3 regions of the Larkinella harenae genome follow, and region 3 is predicted to be linked to each of the others. Evidence: riboswitches for the same ligand, from Rfam matches in the RefSeq annotation. Region 3 holds a riboswitch; each other region holds the start of a gene.

Region 1 (6,385 bases), 2.1 Mb from region 3:
ACTTACGTACAGGAGTCGCCGGGCAAACACAAAGGCTACGAATATGCCCGCACCCAAAACCCAACCCGAACGGCTTTACAGAACAACCTGGCGGCCCTGGAAAACGGCAAACATGGCATCTGTTATGCATCTGGGCTGGCGGCCACCGATGCCATCCTGAAACTGTTTAAGCCGGGTGACGAGATTATTGCCAGCAACGATCTGTACGGCGGCACGTACCGGATTATGGTGCGGGTTTTTCAGGAATTTGGTTTGAAATTCAAATTTATCGGCCTGGAAAATCCGTCGGCACTGGATGATGCAATTACACCCGCGACAAAAATGGTCTGGATCGAAACTCCGACGAATCCGTTGCTGCGCATCGTTGATATTGCGGCTATTGCGGCCATTACTAAGGCCAAAAACACGCTGCTGGTGGTTGATAATACGTTCGCGTCACCGTATCTGCAAAATCCGTTGGATCTAGGGGCCGATATAGTGATGCATTCCGTTACAAAATACCTGGGTGGCCATTCGGATACCGTGATGGGAGCGATTGTGCTGAACGACGACGAGCTTACGAAACGGCTCGAATTTATCCAGAATGCCTGCGGGGCCGTTCCGGGGCCGCAGGATTGTTTTCTGGTTTTACGCGGCATCAAAACATTGCATATCCGGATGCAGCGGCACTGCGAAAATGCCTTAAAAATTGCGCAGTACCTGAGCCAGCATCCAAAAGTTAGCCAGGTGAATTATCCAGGTCTGGAAAATCATCCGCAGCACGAACTGGCGAAGCAGCAAATGCGCGGCTTTGGCGGTATGGTATCATTCGAATTACACGGTGATTCGCTGCCGGAAGCTGTGCGTGTAATGGAAAGTTTTAAAGTTTTTTCGCTGGGAGAATCCTTGGGAGGGGTTGAATCCCTCTGCACGCATCCGGCTTCAATGACTCACGCCAGTATTCCGAAAGAAGAGCGGGAAAAAAACGGCTTGAAAGATACGCTGATCCGCCTAAGCGTTGGAATTGAAGACGCGGACGATTTGATTGGGGATTTGGAACAGGCAATCGGGTAAGCTATTCAAGTTAGGCTGCAAAAACGCAAGACTTAAAAAAGTATCCCCGGCGATTAGGGTCAATCATTTCGCGAATTACAGTACTACCAATCCGGCCTTGCTATGCTATAACTGCATAGCAAGGTTATTAACTCATACCAACCAAGTAGCACCGCAACTGCGCAATTCGTTGCGTTCAACGGCGCTTTAGAAGAGCGTATGCGCCCGCGGTAGCTAATCCACCGATCAGGTACCAGCCAATTGTCATCACCGCCGTTGAGGTAGTGCGCTGAGTGGGAGCTGTCCCTAATCCCAGCGGCCCAGGCAGGCTAACGGCACCCGCCCCGGCAGCAAGCCCCAGAGCGGCTCCGGTTAGTATGGCGTACTGCGGTTTGGCCAGCCCAATCAGGCTATAATAGAGCGTATTGGAAACAATATCTCCCCCTAGTGCCCAGTCATGCAATTTTTCGTCGGAGGGTGGTTCAGCGCCTACTTTCACCATTCCCTTTTTAATAGCCCGCATCCCCAGAATGTCAGCTCTGGGAGCCTCATCAATAAAGTGACGGGCGGTTTCGTGGAGAGCCGTCAGCACACAGGCACCAACCAGGCCGCTTCCCAACGATTCCCAGATTGTTTTGTTTCGATCAGTCATAGGCATTTAACGCGCAAGCAGCCCTAAATGTTACTTTATTGCATGCTCTCTGCCGCGATTGAACGACTTTTAAAAAGCATTGACTCATCCATTAAAGATGAATCAATGCGACTGATCGGCTAGTTCTAGAGGCCCCTCTGAAGAACTCAGCAGAACATTAGGACGTTACGTTCCGGTTGGCCGTATTACAATCGAATGCCAGCCTTGATTCACCCCGTTCAGAACTAAAATTTGATTCTCACACCCGCCAGAAAATTCCGGCCGGCTTGCGGATAATAGAAGTTTTCCGTGACGATTTGGCCTTCCGAAAGGTAGCTATAGGTGTAGCCGTTCGATTCATACAGTTCGCCGAGGAAGTTATTCAGCAGCAGCGAAAACGCGATTTCGTTCATGCCTTTGGGCTGTATGGTATAAATAAACCGCAGGTCGTTGACAAAATACGCATCAAGTTTGCGGTTTTCGTTGGAGGTGTTGTCCATGTACTGCTTCCCGACGTACTTCGACAGCAAGCCGATTTCCAGCCCTTTCGCGGGCGTATACAGTAGTTGCGATCCAACAATGGTGTTTGGCGCAAACGCAATGTTAGTGTTGGTATATTGGTTGATCTGCTGTTCGCCAGTATCGTAATTATCCAGAAACTCCGTAAAGGTTTTCACTTTATTCTGGCTAAAAGTCACGTTGACGTTCCAGCGCAGGTTCTTCGCCAGCACAGTTCCGGCTTCCAGTTCAACCCCGGCGCGGTAACTATTCGGCACGTTTACCCGGTTTTGCGCGCCCACGTCGTTGATCTGCCCGGTCAGAATCAGCTCATTTTTGTATTTCATGTAGTACAGATTGGCTGAGAAAGCCAGGCGCTGGGTCTGCATTTTGTAACCGGCTTCCCAATCATTCAGTCGTTCGGCTTTGGGGCGACTGGCCGGCGTCGATTGTGTGTAATCGTTGCGGTTGGGCTCGCGGTGACCAACGCCAAATGAAGCATACACACTGCTGCGGTCGTTCAGGGTGTAGGTAATCCCAGCTTTCGGATTGAAAAAGCTTAGCTTATCGTCCTGCTGTACATTCCGGAGCTGGTTGTCAAATCCTAAAAATGAGTAATCAACGGTTCGCACCTGCAAATCAACGTACGCATTGAATTTTGAACTGAACTGGTAATAGGCTTTCCCGTACAGGTTGAAATCCGTTTTGGTTGCGTCGTTGTCGTAATACCGGTGTCGAATGTCGCTCGTACTGGCAAACCGCGCCCAGATTACTTCTCCAAAATGCTTGCCGGTATACTGGTTCCAACCCCCGCCGATGTTGGCGGTCAGTTTACCGAAACTGTTGTAATCCAGCGAAAAAACCGCTCCGTAAAAGTCATTATCCAGCCAGCGTCTACGAATCAAATCCGTGCGGCTGATGGTGGAATCGCCAATCACCACGTTGGGCAAACCGTAGTCGGAAAGCCGGTTATTGGCCCGGAATTGTTCGTAGTAACCCCGGCCTTTTGTGTAATGTAACGAAGCATTCAGACGCCAGTTTCGGCTTAATTCGTGGGAGCTAATGAGCTGGTAATGATCCTGCTGGTAATTATCAACTTCGTTGTCGTAGGTATAAGCGTTATAGGTTCGGTTGGTTTTCAGAAGACTTTCCGGAACACCATCCCAGGCCTGGTAGGTGCGCTCCGTGCCTGAGAACACATTTAAACGCACGAAGCTCTTTTTGCCGTACCAGCCGCCGGAGACATAAAACGATTTCAGATTGGACGATGCCCGGTCGATATAACCATCAGATACGATTCGGGACAGCCGGGCATCCACCACAAAATGTCCCGGGGTCGCGTCCGACTTTAACAAGCCAGAACCCGCTTTTACCGTGGTTTTTAAGGTATTGAAAGAGCCACCCGAAACGTCGACTTCGCCGTACGGATTTTTCTCGAAACTGTTTGTTTGCACGTTGACCGAAGCCCCAAAAGCGCCCGCGCCATTGGTAGATGTTCCCACTCCGCGCTGAATCTGAATGCTGCTCACCGATGAGGCAATATCCGGCATGTTGACCCAGAACGTACCTTGTGATTCCGCATCGTTGTAGGGAATCCCGTTGACGGTTATATTGATCCGCGTTGCGTCCGAACCCCGAATCCGGAAACCGGTATAGCCAACACCTGCGCCCGCGTCGGAGGTAGTCACAAGCGATGGCGTAAAGTTCAGGAGCAACGGAATATCCTGTCCCAGATTCTGTTTGGTAAGTTCTCGCCCTGAAACATTGGTATAGGCAACTGCCGACTTCTGGTTAGCGCGTGTGGCACTTACAACCACCTCATCCACCACCACAACGGTTTTAGCCAACGCCACAACCAGCTGCTCGTTCCGATTGAGCTCCACTGTCTGTAAAACCGGTTCATAACCCAGCAGCGAAAACCGTAACTTCACCGCGCCCGGTTTTAAGTTGGTCAGGCGAAACTCGCCATTGGCGTCGGCAAACGTGCCTTTAAAGGTCCCCTCGACGGTAATGGCTGTGCCGGGCAACACTCCGCCCTCAACATCGTTGACAGTTCCGGAAATGGAAAATTGCGCCCAGGCCGGTAGCGCCGATAGAAAAAAGAGCCCTAGCAAGCCAGTAAAATAGATGACATGGTGCCGAATTGTAATTTTCTTCATGATGCACGAAAAAGTCACAATAGGCAAGGGCCAACCTATCTGCTAATTAGTTGATTTTTGAGTAAATAGTACGCACAGGTATACCATCTGTGAATACGTTCCCTTCGCCGGCATTACCCGGTGCAGGTTCAATGGGTATAATCTCAGCCCGTTGTATTAAGGCACCCCTTTTGTAAGATTAGCGCTGCAAAGGTAATTCAAAAAAGCATATTTACAGAAATATTAGGTAGTAGTGAACTTTAGCAAAAAATTAAATGTATTTACATTAAATGTCGATACATTTAAAGAAAAAGACTCATATTACTCATTAAAACTCTCAGACCATGGAAACGCTCGTTAATGGATTACACCACGTTACGGCTATCGCCGGTGATGCCCAAAGTAATGTCGATTTTTATACGCACATTCTAGGACTACGGTTGGTCAAGAAAACCATCAATTTTGACGCCCCGGATGTTTACCACCTGTATTACGGTGACGAAACCGGATCGCCGGGTAGTATTCTGACGTTCTTCCCATACGGGAAAGGCCTCATTCGCGGTCGGAAGGGTGGGGGCCAGTTGACCTATACGGCGTTTTCGGTTCCGACGGCGTCGCTGAGTTTCTGGATTAATCGCTTGCATGAGTTTAATATTCCATTTACCGGCCCATACCAACGGTTTAACGAAACCTACCTGCGGTTTGACGATTTCGACGGCATGGGTATCGAGCTGGTGGCTCATGATCAGGATACAAGGCCGGGCTGGTCGAACGGTTTTATTCCGACCGAATTCGCCGTCAAAGGCTTTCACACCGTTACCTTGAACGAGGTCAAAGTGGACGATACCATAAAATTATTAACTGAATACCTGGGTCATACGTTGGTATCAGAAGAAACCGGTTTATTTCGGTTCCAGGCGGGCAAAGGCGGTTCTGGCAATTACGTGGATGTGCGGCACGCTGCGAACGAGCTTCGGGCACACCAGGGCGTCGGTTCGGTTCACCACGTGGCGTTTTCGACGGATTCGGACGAATCGCAACTTGTTTTGCAACAGCAATTGCTGAAAGCAGGCTATCAGGTGACGCCCGTTCAGGACCGGAATTATTTCCACAGCATTTATTTCCGCGAGCCGGGCGGCATTCTGTTCGAAGTCGCTACCAATCCTCCGGGCTTTGCAGTGGATGAACCCGTTGCCGAATTGGGTAAAACGCTTAAATTGCCGGAGTGGTACGAACCCCGGCGTGAAAAAATAGAAGCGGCTCTACCGAAAATTGAAGTGAAATAACGAGCAGAAGGTGGCGGGGTGAGGGTACGAAAAAACGACCCTCCGCCCCGCACCTTTTATCGCAGGCCCATATTCCCAAACACTATGATACACGATCCCAATAACTTCCTTACAGCCGGAAAACCGCTGGAAAAAGCTTCAAAAGTGATGGTAATGGTGCACGGCCGCGGGGCGTCGGCGCGCGATATTTTGTCGTTGTCAGATTATATCGAAGACCAGGATTTTGCCTTCATCGCTCCGCAGGCCCACCAGGGAACGTGGTATCCATATTCGTTTATGAGTCCGCTTGAAGAGAATGAACCCTACTTGTCGGCGGCTCTTCAGGTACTGAGCAGTTTGCGGGCGCGGTTACAGTCGGACTATAATTTTAAACCACCGCAGATATTCTGGCTCGGTTTTTCGCAGGGTGCCTGTCTGGCGCTGGAGTTCGTGGCTCGCAATGCCATGCCGTACGGAGGTGTTTTCGGCTTAAGTGGCGGGTTGATCGGCCCGCCGGGTACACCCCGCTTGTACGAGGGCGAACTGGAAGAAACACCGGTTTTTCTGGGCTGCAGCGATATCGATCCACACATTCCGAAAGAGCGTGTTATTGAGTCAGAAGGTGTGTTCCGGTCGATGGGTGCGGGGGTAAAAATGAAATTATATCCAAATTTTGCGCACTCGGTCAACGAAGATGAGCTAAAGATTGTTAATCAGTTGATTGACGGTTCGCCCACATCCGGCGCGCCCGTCCGTGAATTGTACACCTAAAACTACCACGCCCTATGAGCCAGTTTATGGTAGAATTCGATCTCCCGGCT
Region 2 (6,385 bases), 630 kb from region 3:
AAAGCGATCAGCAGCAAAAAAGGAAGGAGCGAAACTCTCGTAATTCGACCGATAACGGTTATGAATCTTCGATGTTTTTTCATTCTTTTGTTTTGTTAAATCTCAGAATTTGACAATTTTTTCCGATACCATCTGGCAGGATGAAAATTCGTATTCGGAAAGGACGGAAAGGCCGGGTTCGAAATGTGGCAGCATTTTGGATCTGGCTTTTCTGCTTATAGCTGACCTTATCCCGATGGTACGTTGGGGTTTGGGGCCTGGAGAAATAAAAGGCTGTTTTTACAGATCATAGGATTTTGGGTTTGGTAAAAACGATTGGTTACTTCTGGTTTATTCACAATTGCCGCCCGACAACACAATGCTGGTGCCTTTCACCTCATAGCGTGCATTGAGGGATTCGGCGATGATGTCGAGCTTGACAAAAAAAGGCTGGTCGGTGAGGTCAGCTGTGACCGGGCAGTTGTTGATTGCTTCGTTGATGAGTTCAAACTTCAGCCCATAAGCCGATTGCAACTTTTCAAGCACCTCACGCAATGGCGTGCCCGAAAACCGAAACAGCCGTTGCCGGGCCAAATCCGCCTGGGGCTTTATCGTAATAGGCTTGGCTACCAGACTTGTTACAAAGTGATTGTTGGAATGGTAGTAGGTCACTTGCTGGTTGGGGTTTAGCACCACGCCGTTGTTGAGGCCCTCCCGGCTAATAGCTTTGACGGGTTCCCGGCGTTCAACGATGACTTTTCCCGTCATGACCGACACCACCACATCCCGGGAATCTTGCTGGTCGGAGCGGACAAGGAAGCTGGTGCCCACAACTTTCGTGGCAATCTCTCCGGTGTATACGATAAAGGGCTTGTGCGCGTCTTTGGTGACGTCAAAAAACGCCACCCCGTTCAGGTGCACTTCCCGTACGTCTGTGCTGAACGGTTGTGGAAACTGAACCCGGCTGCCGGGGTGCAGCGTGATCCGGCTGCCATCGTCCAGCAAGACGGTTTTAGTGGTGGAACCGGTGTTGATTTCTTCGCGGAGGCCTGTTGTTGCGGCTAGGGGTCCGACCCGCAATTCGTCCCTGGAAAAGACCCGAATGTAGACCAGCCCACCGATCAGCAGCAGCGAAGCAGCCAGCGCGAGCTGAAAATACCAGGAGCGCCAGAGACCGATGCTGGGGCGCGCCCAACCCGGTTGCGGGTTGGCTTTGCCGTTGATCTGTTCCTGAATCTGTTGCCAGATGAGGGTCTGGAGTTCGGCCTGGCTGTATTTTCCGGATTCCAGCGGGCGTTGCACACCGGTTTGGTTGTACCAGGCGTCGATGGCTTGTCGCTCTTCGTCACTACAGGTTCCTTCCAGGTAGCGCTTCAATAAAAGGGGAAGGTCCTCTCGGCGAATATCCATGATCAGAGTTTAGGCGTTTGTAGAAAACAGGCACTGGCCGCAGCCACCCGATTTGCTACAAGTCACATTGGGCTGCCCCCGACCGCAAATAGTTTAGAAACTTGTGGGATAAGTACTATGAATTAGCCTCTTAGTAGATAAAGTTCTTTGATTAGTACAATGAGTGGTGCTGCCAACGGCTTAGCGGAAAAAACCAATGAACAGAAAAAGGTAAGTTGCGAAGTTTTTCAGGTGTGACCGCAACAGGCGAAGCGACTGGGTGATGTGGTATTCGACGGTGCGTTCGGGAATGTGCAGAAATTCCGAAATTTCCTTGACGGTTTTGTGCTCCAGCCGGTTTAAGCGAAAGATTTCCCGAGTTTTCAGCGGCATGTGTTCCAGCACCTCTTCAACGGCTTTGTGCAGGTCTTCGTAAGCCAGGTTGTTTTCGGCCCGTTCGTCGAAATAACTGACCAGGTCCTCCACGCCGGGGTCCCAGTACTTTTTCCGAATCAGGGCGTCCCGGATGTAGTTAATAACTTTATACTTGACAGCCGTAAATAAATAGCGGTCGAGGTGGTCGATGTTCAGTTTTTCCCGCCGTTCCCAGAGTTCGACGAAGATATCCTGAACGATCTCGGCGGCCGCTTCTTCCGATTGAAGCCTTCGGGCCGCTACCCTGAATAGGTCGTTCCAATAGCGTAAATAGATGGCCTGAAACGTCTCAGGGTCAAGGCTATTTAAGCGGTTGGTCGGCGTATCTTTAGGAAGGTTTGAAAACTCCATAAAGGGTCAAATTTGCAAGGCTATAGTCGAATCAATACACCTGGCCTTCTGGGAAGGACCAAATGAATACTCAAAATTTTCATAAAAACCGTTGACGGAACTGTCCTGTACTTGCCTGTAAAAGTTTTCGAAAGAATGGAATCAATGTGCGGTGGGTTCTTTTTCTTTGCGGGCTCATTGTATTACTGATGTCATGTTACACCGCGTTGTTATTACCGGATTAGGCGCTTTTACACCCATTGGCTCTACCCTTCCGACCTTCTGGCAAAACGTGGTCGAAGGGCGGTCGGCAATGGGCCCCATCACTCGTTTCGATGCCTCGTTGTTTCGGACCCGGTTTGCGTCCGAAATCCCCCATTTTGATCCGCTGCCGTACCTGGGCCGCACCGACAGCAAGCGGACGGATCGGTTTACGCAGTTTGCGCTGATTGCCGCCGAGCAGGCCATTCAGGATTCCGGTTTTGACCTGGGAAAAATGGATCCGTTTGATGTGGGCGTAATCTGGGGTTCGGGGCAGGGCGGAACCGAAACACTGGAAGACCAAACCACCGAGTTTGCCCGGGGCGACGGCCAGCCACGCTTTAGCCCGTTTCTGGTTCCCAAGGTGTTGGTCAACCTGGCGTCGGGGATGATTTCGATCCGGCACGGTTTTATGGGAATCAACTATACGGCGGTTTCGGCCTGCGCAAGTTCCAACTCGGCGCTGATGGATGCGTTTAACTACATTCGGCTCGGAAAAGCCAAAATCATCGTCAGTGGGGGCTGCGATGCCGCCATTACCCCGTCTTCATTCGGTGGCTATTGTTCCATGAAAGCCATGTCGACCCGGAACGATGACCCGGCCACGGCTTCGCGACCGTTCGATGTCGAGCGCGACGGTTTTGTGATGGGCGAAGGAGCCGGAGCCATCATTCTGGAAGAATACGAACACGCCGTTCGGCGGGGCGCTACGATTTACGGGGAAATGACCGGGGCTGCCATGACCGGCGACGCTTACCACATTACGGCTACCCATCCCGATGGCATCGGCGCAACGCGGGCCATGCAACTGGCGCTGACCGAGGCCCGCGTCAACATCGAAGACCTGGATTACCTGAATGCCCACGCGACCTCAACGCCGGTCGGGGATTTGTCGGAAATGAAAGCCGTGGCGCAACTGACCGGCTCGAAAAAGACAAAGCTGCACATCAGCGCGACCAAATCCATCACCGGGCACCTGATGGGCGGAGCCGGAGCGATCGAAGCCATCATCAGCCTGCTGGCCCTGCGCGACAACGTTATTCCACCCACCATCAACACCACCGTGCGCGATCCGGCTATTCCCGAAAGTCTGAATATTGTTTTCCGGGAAGCACGGACTACCGAGGTCAAAACCGCTATGAGCAATACCTTCGGGTTTGGTGGGCACAACGGGATCGTAGTTTTTCAGAAAATATAAAAACCGTACGGCGAAATACCCTACCTTTGCCGGGCAACTTTAGGGGTGTCAGGACCAGCATGGACTGACTGAGAGCATACCCTCACCACCTGATGCAGTTTGTACTGCCGTAGGGAAAAGTTTCCGGGAAACCGTTCGCCCCTCTGAAGTTGCTGTAGATAAACCGACCGACAGCAACATGTATCCAACTCCTCAATCTGTCTGGGCCGACCTGGAAACGATTCGCGCGCAGGCTCCGCTCATCCACAACATCACCAATTTCGTGGTGATGAACAACACGGCCAACGCCCTACTCGCCCTCGGTGCTTCGCCCGCGATGGTGCACGCTCCCGAAGAAACCGAAGATTTCGTTTCCATTTCCAACGCGCTGGTGGTCAACATCGGAACGCTCGATGCCACATTTGTTGCGGGCATGAAACTGGCCATGCGCCGGGCGAAGGATCTGGGGAAACCGGTGATTTTTGACCCCGTTGGCGTGGGTGCAACGGCTTTTCGCAATCAGGTCAGTCAGGAGTTGTTGTCGCTGGCTGCGCCCGCCATCATCCGTGGCAATGCGTCGGAAATTATGGCACTGGCCGGTCTGAATGCCCAAACCAAGGGCGTAGACAGTACCGTGGGTTCCGAGGCAGCCGTCGAAGCGGCCAAACGACTGAGCAACGTCTGGGGCAGTGTCGTCGTGGTCAGTGGTGCCATCGATTACATCATCCGTGGGGAGCAGGTGGCTACCGTTGCCAACGGACATCCACTCATGACCAAGGTGACGGGGATGGGCTGCACCGCTACGGCTCTGATCGGCGCGTTTGCGGCCGTGAATCCCGATTATTTCCGGGCGGCTACACACGCCATGACCGTGATGGGAATAGCCGGAGAACGGGCGGTGCAGAAACAGGCCGCGCCCGGAAGTTTGCAGGTGAACTTTCTCGATGCCTTGTACCAACTGACCGAGGCTGATCTGGCGGAAGGGCTAAACCAACCACAGGTATGAACGGGTTGTATTTGGTGACCGACAGCGGCATTGGTGCGCAGGCCGGGCACCGCCTGCCGTTTATCGTCGAGGAAGCGTGCCGGGCTGGGGTGCAATGGGTGCAACTGCGTGAGAAAGCCATCACGACCCGTGCTTTTGTGGAACTGGGGGCCGAATTGAAACGAATCACACAAACTTACGGGGCCAAACTGATTATCAACGACCGGATTGATGTGGCATTGGCGATCGATGCCGACGGCGTACACGTGGGGCAGGACGACATGCCGCACGAGCTGGCGCGGGCGCTCATTGGTCCGAACAAAATCCTGGGTTTGTCGGTGAACAACCGAACGGAGCTGCAAGCCGCCGAAGGAGCCGACGTTGATTACCTCGGGGTGGCGGCTATCTTTCCGACGCCCACCAAGCAGGACACGTCCAGCGCACTCGGGCTGGACGGCCTTCGGGAGCTTTGTTGCCTGACCAAGCTGCCCACGTTCGCGATTGGTGGGATCAACGCCGATAATATTCGGGCGATCAGGCAAACGGGCGTATCGGGTGCCGCCGTGGTTTCGGCCATTTGTGGCCAGCCGTCGCCTTACGAAGCCACCCGTGAACTGATTCAACGGGCTGATTGGTAACGCGGGCAGCTAATGCCTGAAAAACCGTACCGCATGTCAACCTCTTAATTTTTCTCCATCATGAAAACATACGCACGCGCGCTGACGATTGCCGGTTCTGACAGTGGCGGAGGAGCCGGAATTCAGGCTGATCTGAAAACGTTTGCTGCCCTCGGTTGCTACGGCATGTCGGTCCTGACGGCTCTGACGGCCCAGAATACCAAAGGGGTCAGCGGGATATTCCCAGTTCCGGCTACCTTTGTTGGGGACCAGATGAGGGCTGTTCTGAGTGATATCGGTGCCGATGCCGTTAAAATCGGAATGCTGCATTCGCCGGAAGTTATCGAACAGATAGCCCAGACGCTGACGGAATTTGGCATAAAAACCGTTGTGCTTGATCCGGTGATGGTGGCAACCAGTGGGGATAAATTGTTGCAGGACGACGCCATCGACGCGCTCAGGTCCCGGTTGCTGCCGCTGGCGTCGGTGATTACGCCCAACCTGCCCGAAGCGGGCGTTTTGCTGGGGCGATCCATCGGTACGTTTGCTGAAATGCAACAGGCAGCCATTGATTTGAGCCAGTTTTGTCCGGGTGCTATCCTGGTTAAAGGCGGGCATTTAACGACCGACGAAAGCACGGATTTGCTGCGCCTTCCTTCGGGCGAAATGCATTCGTTTTCGACGCCCCGGATCGACACCCCGAATTCGCACGGGACGGGGTGCACGCTTTCCTCCGCGGTGGCCGCCGGGCTGGCCAAAGGCTTATCGGTTGTTGAAGCCGTATCGATGGCTAAAGATTACCTGACGCAGGCGCTTCAGATAGGGTCGGTGTATCGGCTGGGGCAGGGTCACGGACCCGTTCATCATTTTTTCAACGTTTGGCAGTAACGCAATGGCATCATTTACCACCCAGCTCTGGAGTGATATTCTACCGGTTTACGACGCAATTTTACGGCACGGTTTTGTGCAGCAACTAACGGCGGGGAGCCTGCCTGGCGCGACGTTTCAGTATTACATTCAGCAGGATGCGCTTTATTTGACTGATTTCAGCCGGGCATTGAATCAACTAGCGGCCCGTTCGTCGCAGCCGGATGAACTATTGCAGTTGACGCAATTTGCCCAGAATGCGATTCTGGTAGAGCGGGCGCTGCACGAAACTTACTTCGCGCTGTATCAAATCGAACCGGCAACCGAGAAAATGCCGGCCTGTTT
Region 3 (6,385 bases):
CGGCGTATACTGATGCAGATAGTGGGTTTGTCAAAAGGGTATTTCACGCGAAAATTCCCCTACTAAATTAGTTTGTGAGTTTTTTAGCCCGTTTCTTCGCAGGATAGGAACTATGTATCCGCGCTGGCGTGTAGTAAACGTGTTATGAGGAAGAAATTGAAGAGACAATACCGCATTGCCAAATATGTACTTTATCGCGAAACCATTCTAGAACCGCTCGACCATGTCTGGACTTTTATAGGCACCTTCGTCGCCATTGCTTCCATTGGATTATTGCAACAGGCTGATTTTTCCCGGCAGGATAGTGTTTTTCTGATTGGCTCATTCGGGGCCTCCTGTGTATTGATTTTCGGTGCCACAAACAGTCCGCTGGCGCAGCCCCGCAACCTGATTGGTGGCCATCTGCTGGCTTCCGTCATCGGGGTGGCGGTTCACAAGCTTTTTCCGGACCAACTCTGGTTATCATCGGCTCTGGCCGTTTCGCTAACGATTGTTGGGATGCAGATCACCAAGACGATGCACCCACCGGCGGGTGCCACCGCTTTGATTGCAAACATTGGTTCGGAAAAAATCACCAACCTGGGTTTTTATTATACCCTTACACCCGTTATGTCGGGCGTTATGATTCTGTTTCTCACCGCCATTGTTATCAACAACATTCCTTCAAAACGTTCGTATCCGGTGAAGCCGCTATCCTGGACCCGGTTGTATCGAAAACGGATGCGGTCGATCATCCGCTGGCAATCAGAACGAGTCATGAATGGCGAAAACCGTTGACCCAGGTAGGAGAGACGGAGGGCGATCAATAGGTGTCGATAAGTTCTACCCGGGCATTGGCCAGATGGTCGGTGATGGGTACCTCGCAGGATAGACGGCGAAAACCGTCGATTTTGACAACGCAGGTGCCGCAGCTACCCATCCCGCTGCACAGGCCAAATCCGGGGATAAAAAGTACATCGGAGATCAGGCTCATCAGCGAGGGATAGTGATGCCGATGGGTTTGCACCGGCACGTCCCGTTGCTGGTAAATAAGTGTAAAATGAATGGTTTCCGTCGGCGAAGTCATCCGTGCAAATAAACTATTTATTGGCAGAAACCGGGTCCCGGTAGGTAAACCACTTCCACGAAATTTGTAGTTGGGCAGTCAGAAGTAATAAAAAGCCCACCCACAGGCCGGCAGAAACCACAAACAGGCTGTAAAAATAAGCAGGCAGGCTATCATTCAGAAAACGGTTCAAAATGGGTTCGGTTACCAGGATGGTTTCCAGAGCGACGAAAAATCCGATGCTGCTTTTGAGTGCGAAATCCGAAACCGTCAGATGCTTATCCTGGATCGCCTTGCCGAACAAAAAAAAGCTGATGACGCCGATAAATACCAGATGCAAATAGGCAATCACCAGCGAACGTTGTTCATAAGCCCATTGGGCAGCCCAGGGCAGCGCCGACGCCGTTTGAAGAAGGAGTTTGAGGATAAAAGCCAGCCAGGCCAGTCGGTAAAGGGTAAACGTCCACGGTTGGAGGTGTTGCCGGAAAGTAGCCCGACGTTGCCAGAGCCACCCGGCCAGCCAGCCGCCTGTTCCCAGTTGCAGGATTGCAGAAAAAGCTCCGAGCGCCCAAACAAGCTCCGGTGGATCGGTCCAAAGCGCTGAGAGGCTGTAACTGCTGCCGCAACTGATCACCCAGGCGACTAACCCGTATCGGCGAATCGGATCGGGGAGAACCACTTTCCAGCGTTCGAGTTGCCGCATGAGCAGCGCCAGAATCCCGAATACAAACCAGCCGTTGTACAGAAAATGCAGGTAAAAATAAAGGGCAAGGTTGTAGGCGTTGGAATGGGCCAACCCTTTTGCTTTCAGAATGCCCACTGCGTAAGGCCCCAGCGTCGATAAAAACAGAAAGCCGACTCCAAACCGTAGCAGCGTAGCCGAAAAAGTTTGGTCAGGACGGAGGTGCCGCCAAAGCTTGATGCCGATGCCGTAGGTAAGCCAGACGTGCAAGGTCGAGAAAAGAATGGACCCCGCTGCATAGCCCTGGATGGGGAAAAGTGCCAGCATTCCGGCCACTGAAAGTTGCAAGGCCAGCCACCAGTGCCGGTAGGTCCGGGCTTCTTCAGGAGCGACGAACTCACTCCAAATAGCTGTCAGTAAGGCATTGAATGCCCAGCCCAGCAAAACCACGTGCGAGTGGGCGTGTAGCCAATTCATATAGTTGAACGCTTCGACGGGCCAGAGGACCAGCATGCGCAGCCCCATTCCGATGGCACCCGCCAGGACCAGCCAGACCAGAGCCATTCGCCATTGCAGGGTAAAAACAGACGTGCGCAAGACGTCCTGATGGCGGGGCTGGGGAGGTTCTGTAAGCGTTTTCATACCGGTTTTTCGGAGATATTTCCGAACCCAAAGGTCGAAGTACGTTACTAAGCTACTCGACCAGGAAAGTTATCGTCAAAAATAGCGGAAGCCAGCTTTCCTGCCGTTGACCAGCAGTAGTAGCCAAGGATGATTTCAATCAGTTTTGGGGTACGGTTTATAATCTTAACGAAAGACTTGTCTGCCATTAGGGCCTTGATTAGGAGCCAAGTGGGTCGCGGGGCTGGCCCTTGGTTCACTTTGTTGCGGTTTTCTCTGGAACGCTGACGTTAGACAGAGTTCTGGTGAAAGGAAGCGAAATTTTATACTGACTTATTTAGGCAGAAAGAAACAGAGCCTTATATTTGCCCAGCTTAACACAAGCCAAACTTTAGGGGTGTTCGCCTTCGGGCGGGCTGAGATGATACCCTCTGAACCTGAACAGGGTAATGCCTGCGAAGGGAAAAGTGACTCGTTGGACCAAACCGTACGCGGCTGCGTAGGTGGTTTGGCCATTCATTTTCATCCTCCCCGCTGTTTGGCCGAACCGAAACCGGTTGCCAAATCATGCAAGTCAAACTCAATTCACAACCCGTCGATTGTCCGACAGCCAGTACGCTGCTGGGGCTGCTGCAAACGCTTGGTCTGTCCGACCAGAAAGGCATTGCCGTAGCCTGCAACGACCGCATTATTCCACGCGCCCGCTGGGGCCAGACTTCCCTTCAGGAAGCCGATTCTATCACGCTTATTCAAGCCACTCAGGGAGGATAATTATGAGCCAGAAAACTGAAAAACAGCCTGCACCGCAGTCCATCACCCGCGAACCGCTGACGGGATCGCGCAAAATTTACGTACCTGGTCAATTACACAACATTCGCGTGGCAATGCGCGAAATCGTCGTTTCGGATACCGTCAGCCACCTCAACGGCCCGGAAATCAGAACCGCCAACGCGCCCGTTACCGTCTACGACACCAGCGGCCCGTACACGGACCCAGCGGTGCCCATCGACCTGCAAAAAGGCTTGCCCCGGCTGCGTGAGTCCTGGATTCGGGAGCGCAACGACGTGGAAGAACTACCGGATTTTTCGTCTGATTACTGCCGCCAGCGTATGGCCGACGCCCGACTGGATTCGTTGCGGTTCGAGCACATTCGTAAGCCGCTGCGGGCCAAACCGGGCCAGAACGTCACGCAATTGCACTACGCGCGCCAGGGAATCATTACGCCGGAGATGGAATACATCGCCATCCGCGAAAATCAGCGCATTGATGCCATCCGAGGGGCTGACCCGCTGAAGGAGCAGCACCCCGGCAACAGCTTCGGGGCCAACACACCGAAAGGTTTCATCACGCCGGAATTTGTGCGGCAGGAAGTGGCCGCTGGCCGGGCCATCATCCCCTCGAACATCAACCACCCGGAAAGTGAGCCGATGATTATTGGGCGTAATTTTCTGGTAAAAATCAACACCAACATCGGTAATTCGGTAGTGACGTCGAGCATTGAGGAAGAGGTCGAAAAGGCCGTATGGAGTTGTCGCTGGGGGGGCGATACGCTGATGGATTTATCGACAGGTAAGCACATTCACGAAACCCGGGAGTGGATTATCCGTAACTGCCCGGTGCCCGTTGGAACCGTGCCGATTTATCAGGCGCTCGAAAAAGTGAACGGCAAGGCCGAAGACCTGACCTGGGAGCTTTTCCGCGATACGCTCATTGAACAGGCCGAACAGGGGGTCGATTATTTCACGATTCACGCGGGCGTTCGGTTGCGTTACATTCCGCTGACGGCCAAGCGAGTAACGGGTATTGTGTCGCGGGGTGGCAGCATTCTGGCTAAATGGTGTCTGGCGCATCATCGCGAAAACTTCCTGTATACCCATTTCGAGGAAATCTGCGAAATTATGAAAGCCTACGACGTGGCGTTTTCGCTGGGCGACGGTCTGCGGCCCGGTTCTATTGCCGACGCCAACGACGCGGCCCAATTTGCCGAACTCGAAACGCTGGGCGAACTGACCAAAATCGCCTGGAAACACGATGTGCAGGTGATGATCGAAGGCCCTGGTCACGTACCGATGCACCTCATCAAGGAGAACATGGAAAAGCAGCTTCAGCACTGCGACGAAGCGCCGTTTTATACCCTTGGTCCGCTGACGACCGACATTGCGCCCGGTTACGACCACATCACGTCTGCCATCGGAGCGGCCATGATTGGCTGGTACGGAACGGCCATGCTCTGCTACGTGACACCGAAAGAGCACTTGGGGCTGCCCAACAAAAAAGACGTCAAAGACGGGGTGATTACCTACAAGATTACCGCCCATGCCGCCGATCTGGCCAAGGGGCATCCGGGGGCGCAATACCGCGACAATGCCCTGAGCAAAGCCCGCTTCGAATTCCGGTGGGAAGACCAGTTCAACCTGTCGCTGGACCCCGACACGGCCCGATCTTTCCACGACGAAACGTTGCCCGCCGAAGGGGCCAAAATTGCCCATTTCTGTTCAATGTGCGGCCCGCATTTCTGCTCGATGAAGATCACGCAGGATGTCCGTGCGTATGCGGAGCAGCAGGGATTAGCCGAAGCGGATGTGCTAGACAAGGCGATGGAAATCAAAGCGAAGGAATTTGTGGAGCAGGGCGCTCAGATTTATCAATAAGCCGAAAAATGAGCATGAATAGTAGTCGATTACAGTACATCACCACCTCCCCCGAACAGGCCGACGCAGCTTGTCGGGCGGGGGTAGACTGGGTGCAGTTGCGGATTAAAAACCGCAGCGCAGCCGATTGGAAGGCGCTGGCCCTCGAAACGCTGGCCGTTTGCCGCCAGTACAACGCCCGGCTGATCATCAACGATAACGTGGCCCTGGCCGGTGAAATCGGTGCCGATGGGGTTCATGTCGGGACAGAAGACCTGCCCGTGGCCGAAGCCCGGCGGTTGCTGGGGCCTTCGGTGATCATCGGCGGCACGGCCAACACCCTGGAGGACATTCGAGCCCACCACGCTGCCGGAGCAACCTACATTGGTCTCGGGCCGTACCGATTCACGAATACCAAGGAAAAATTAAGTCCTATTCTGGGCCTGGAGGGCTACCAGGCCCTAATGACGGCCTGCGCATCCGAAGGGCTTTCGCTGCCGATCATCGCCATTGGTGGCATTGAGGTGGCGGATGTACCGGCGCTCCTTCGGGAAGGGGTACACGGCATTGCCGTTTCGGCGGCTATTACTCGCGATCCCCAACGTCAGGTGCCCGCCTTCTGGCAGGCCATTCAAACGGTTACACCCTATTCAACGCTGGAAAAACAATGAACGACCTTCTTTCTCAACCCCTGCAAATTGCGGATAAAACCTTTTCGTCGCGCCTGTTTACGGGCACCGGAAAATTTAGCTCAACCGACCTGATGGAAGCGGCTCTGCTGGCGTCCGGCTCCGAACTGGTGACGGTGGCGCTGAAACGCGTTGACCTGGCCAATAACAACGACGACACGCTGCTGCACCTGAAGGCTCCGCACCTGAACCTGCTGCCCAACACCTCCGGAGTGCGCACCGCCCGTGAAGCTGTATTTGCCGCCGAACTGGCCCGCGAAGCACTCGAAACCAACTGGCTCAAACTGGAAATTCACCCTGATCCGCGCTACCTATTGCCCGATCCCATCGAAACGCTGAAAGCCGCCGAAGAGCTGGTCAAGTTGGGGTTTGTCGTATTGCCCTACATCCACGCCGATCCGGTGCTGTGCAAGCGGCTCGAAGCGGTTGGTGTGGCCGCCGTGATGCCGCTGGGGGCGCCCATTGGCTCGAATCGGGGGCTGCGAACGCTGGATTTTCTGGAAATTATCATCGAACAAAGCCAGGTGCCGGTGGTCGTGGACGCCGGGCTTGGTGCCCCGTCGCACGCGGCTGCCGCGATGGAGTTGGGGGCCGATGCGGTGCTGGTCAATACGGCCATTGCCGTAGCCGATAACCCGGTGCAGATGGCCGTCGCCTTCAAGATGGCCGTCGAAGCGGGACGGCTGGCGTACGAAGCCCGGTTAGGGGCCGCTTCCCC

The links. Region 3 has a riboswitch for thiamine pyrophosphate ahead of thiS (sulfur carrier protein ThiS). Riboswitches for the same ligand answer to the same signal wherever they lie in the genome.
Region 1: linked by a shared signal. The riboswitch ahead of ACYVH9_RS00055 (TonB-dependent receptor) and the one ahead of thiS (sulfur carrier protein ThiS) in region 3 are both predicted to bind thiamine pyrophosphate.
Region 2: linked by a shared signal. The riboswitch ahead of thiM (hydroxyethylthiazole kinase) and the one ahead of thiS (sulfur carrier protein ThiS) in region 3 are both predicted to bind thiamine pyrophosphate.

What each region holds. Positions count from the first base shown of each region.
Region 1 covers NZ_BAAGWE010000001.1:10,525-16,909, reverse strand. The annotation lists gene ACYVH9_RS00065 (cystathionine gamma-synthase) at 1-1,053, shown strand, start outside; gene ACYVH9_RS00060 (hypothetical protein) at 1,229-1,684, opposite strand; gene ACYVH9_RS00055 (TonB-dependent receptor) at 1,909-4,320, opposite strand; TPP riboswitch at 4,402-4,499, opposite strand; gene ACYVH9_RS00050 (ring-cleaving dioxygenase) at 4,644-5,585, shown strand; gene ACYVH9_RS00045 (alpha/beta hydrolase) at 5,670-6,335, shown strand; gene ACYVH9_RS00040 (muconolactone Delta-isomerase family protein) at 6,350-6,385, shown strand, end outside.
Region 2 covers NZ_BAAGWE010000001.1:1,459,175-1,465,559, forward strand. The annotation lists gene ACYVH9_RS05830 (SusC/RagA family TonB-linked outer membrane protein) at 1-83, opposite strand, end outside; gene ACYVH9_RS05835 (FecR family protein) at 331-1,389, opposite strand; gene ACYVH9_RS05840 (RNA polymerase sigma-70 factor) at 1,570-2,154, opposite strand; gene fabF (beta-ketoacyl-ACP synthase II) at 2,348-3,592, shown strand; TPP riboswitch at 3,624-3,725, shown strand; gene thiM (hydroxyethylthiazole kinase) at 3,771-4,577, shown strand; gene thiE (thiamine phosphate synthase) at 4,574-5,194, shown strand; gene thiD (bifunctional hydroxymethylpyrimidine kinase/phosphomethylpyrimidine kinase) at 5,255-6,061, shown strand; gene tenA (thiaminase II) at 6,066-6,385, shown strand, end outside.
Region 3 covers NZ_BAAGWE010000001.1:2,088,113-2,094,497, forward strand. The annotation lists gene ACYVH9_RS08465 (HPP family protein) at 145-777, shown strand; gene ACYVH9_RS08470 (hypothetical protein) at 803-1,066, opposite strand; gene ACYVH9_RS08475 (hypothetical protein) at 1,080-2,369, opposite strand; TPP riboswitch at 2,732-2,829, shown strand; gene thiS (sulfur carrier protein ThiS) at 2,916-3,119, shown strand; gene thiC (phosphomethylpyrimidine synthase ThiC) at 3,122-4,999, shown strand; gene ACYVH9_RS08490 (thiamine phosphate synthase) at 5,014-5,649, shown strand; gene ACYVH9_RS08495 (thiazole synthase) at 5,646-6,385, shown strand, end outside.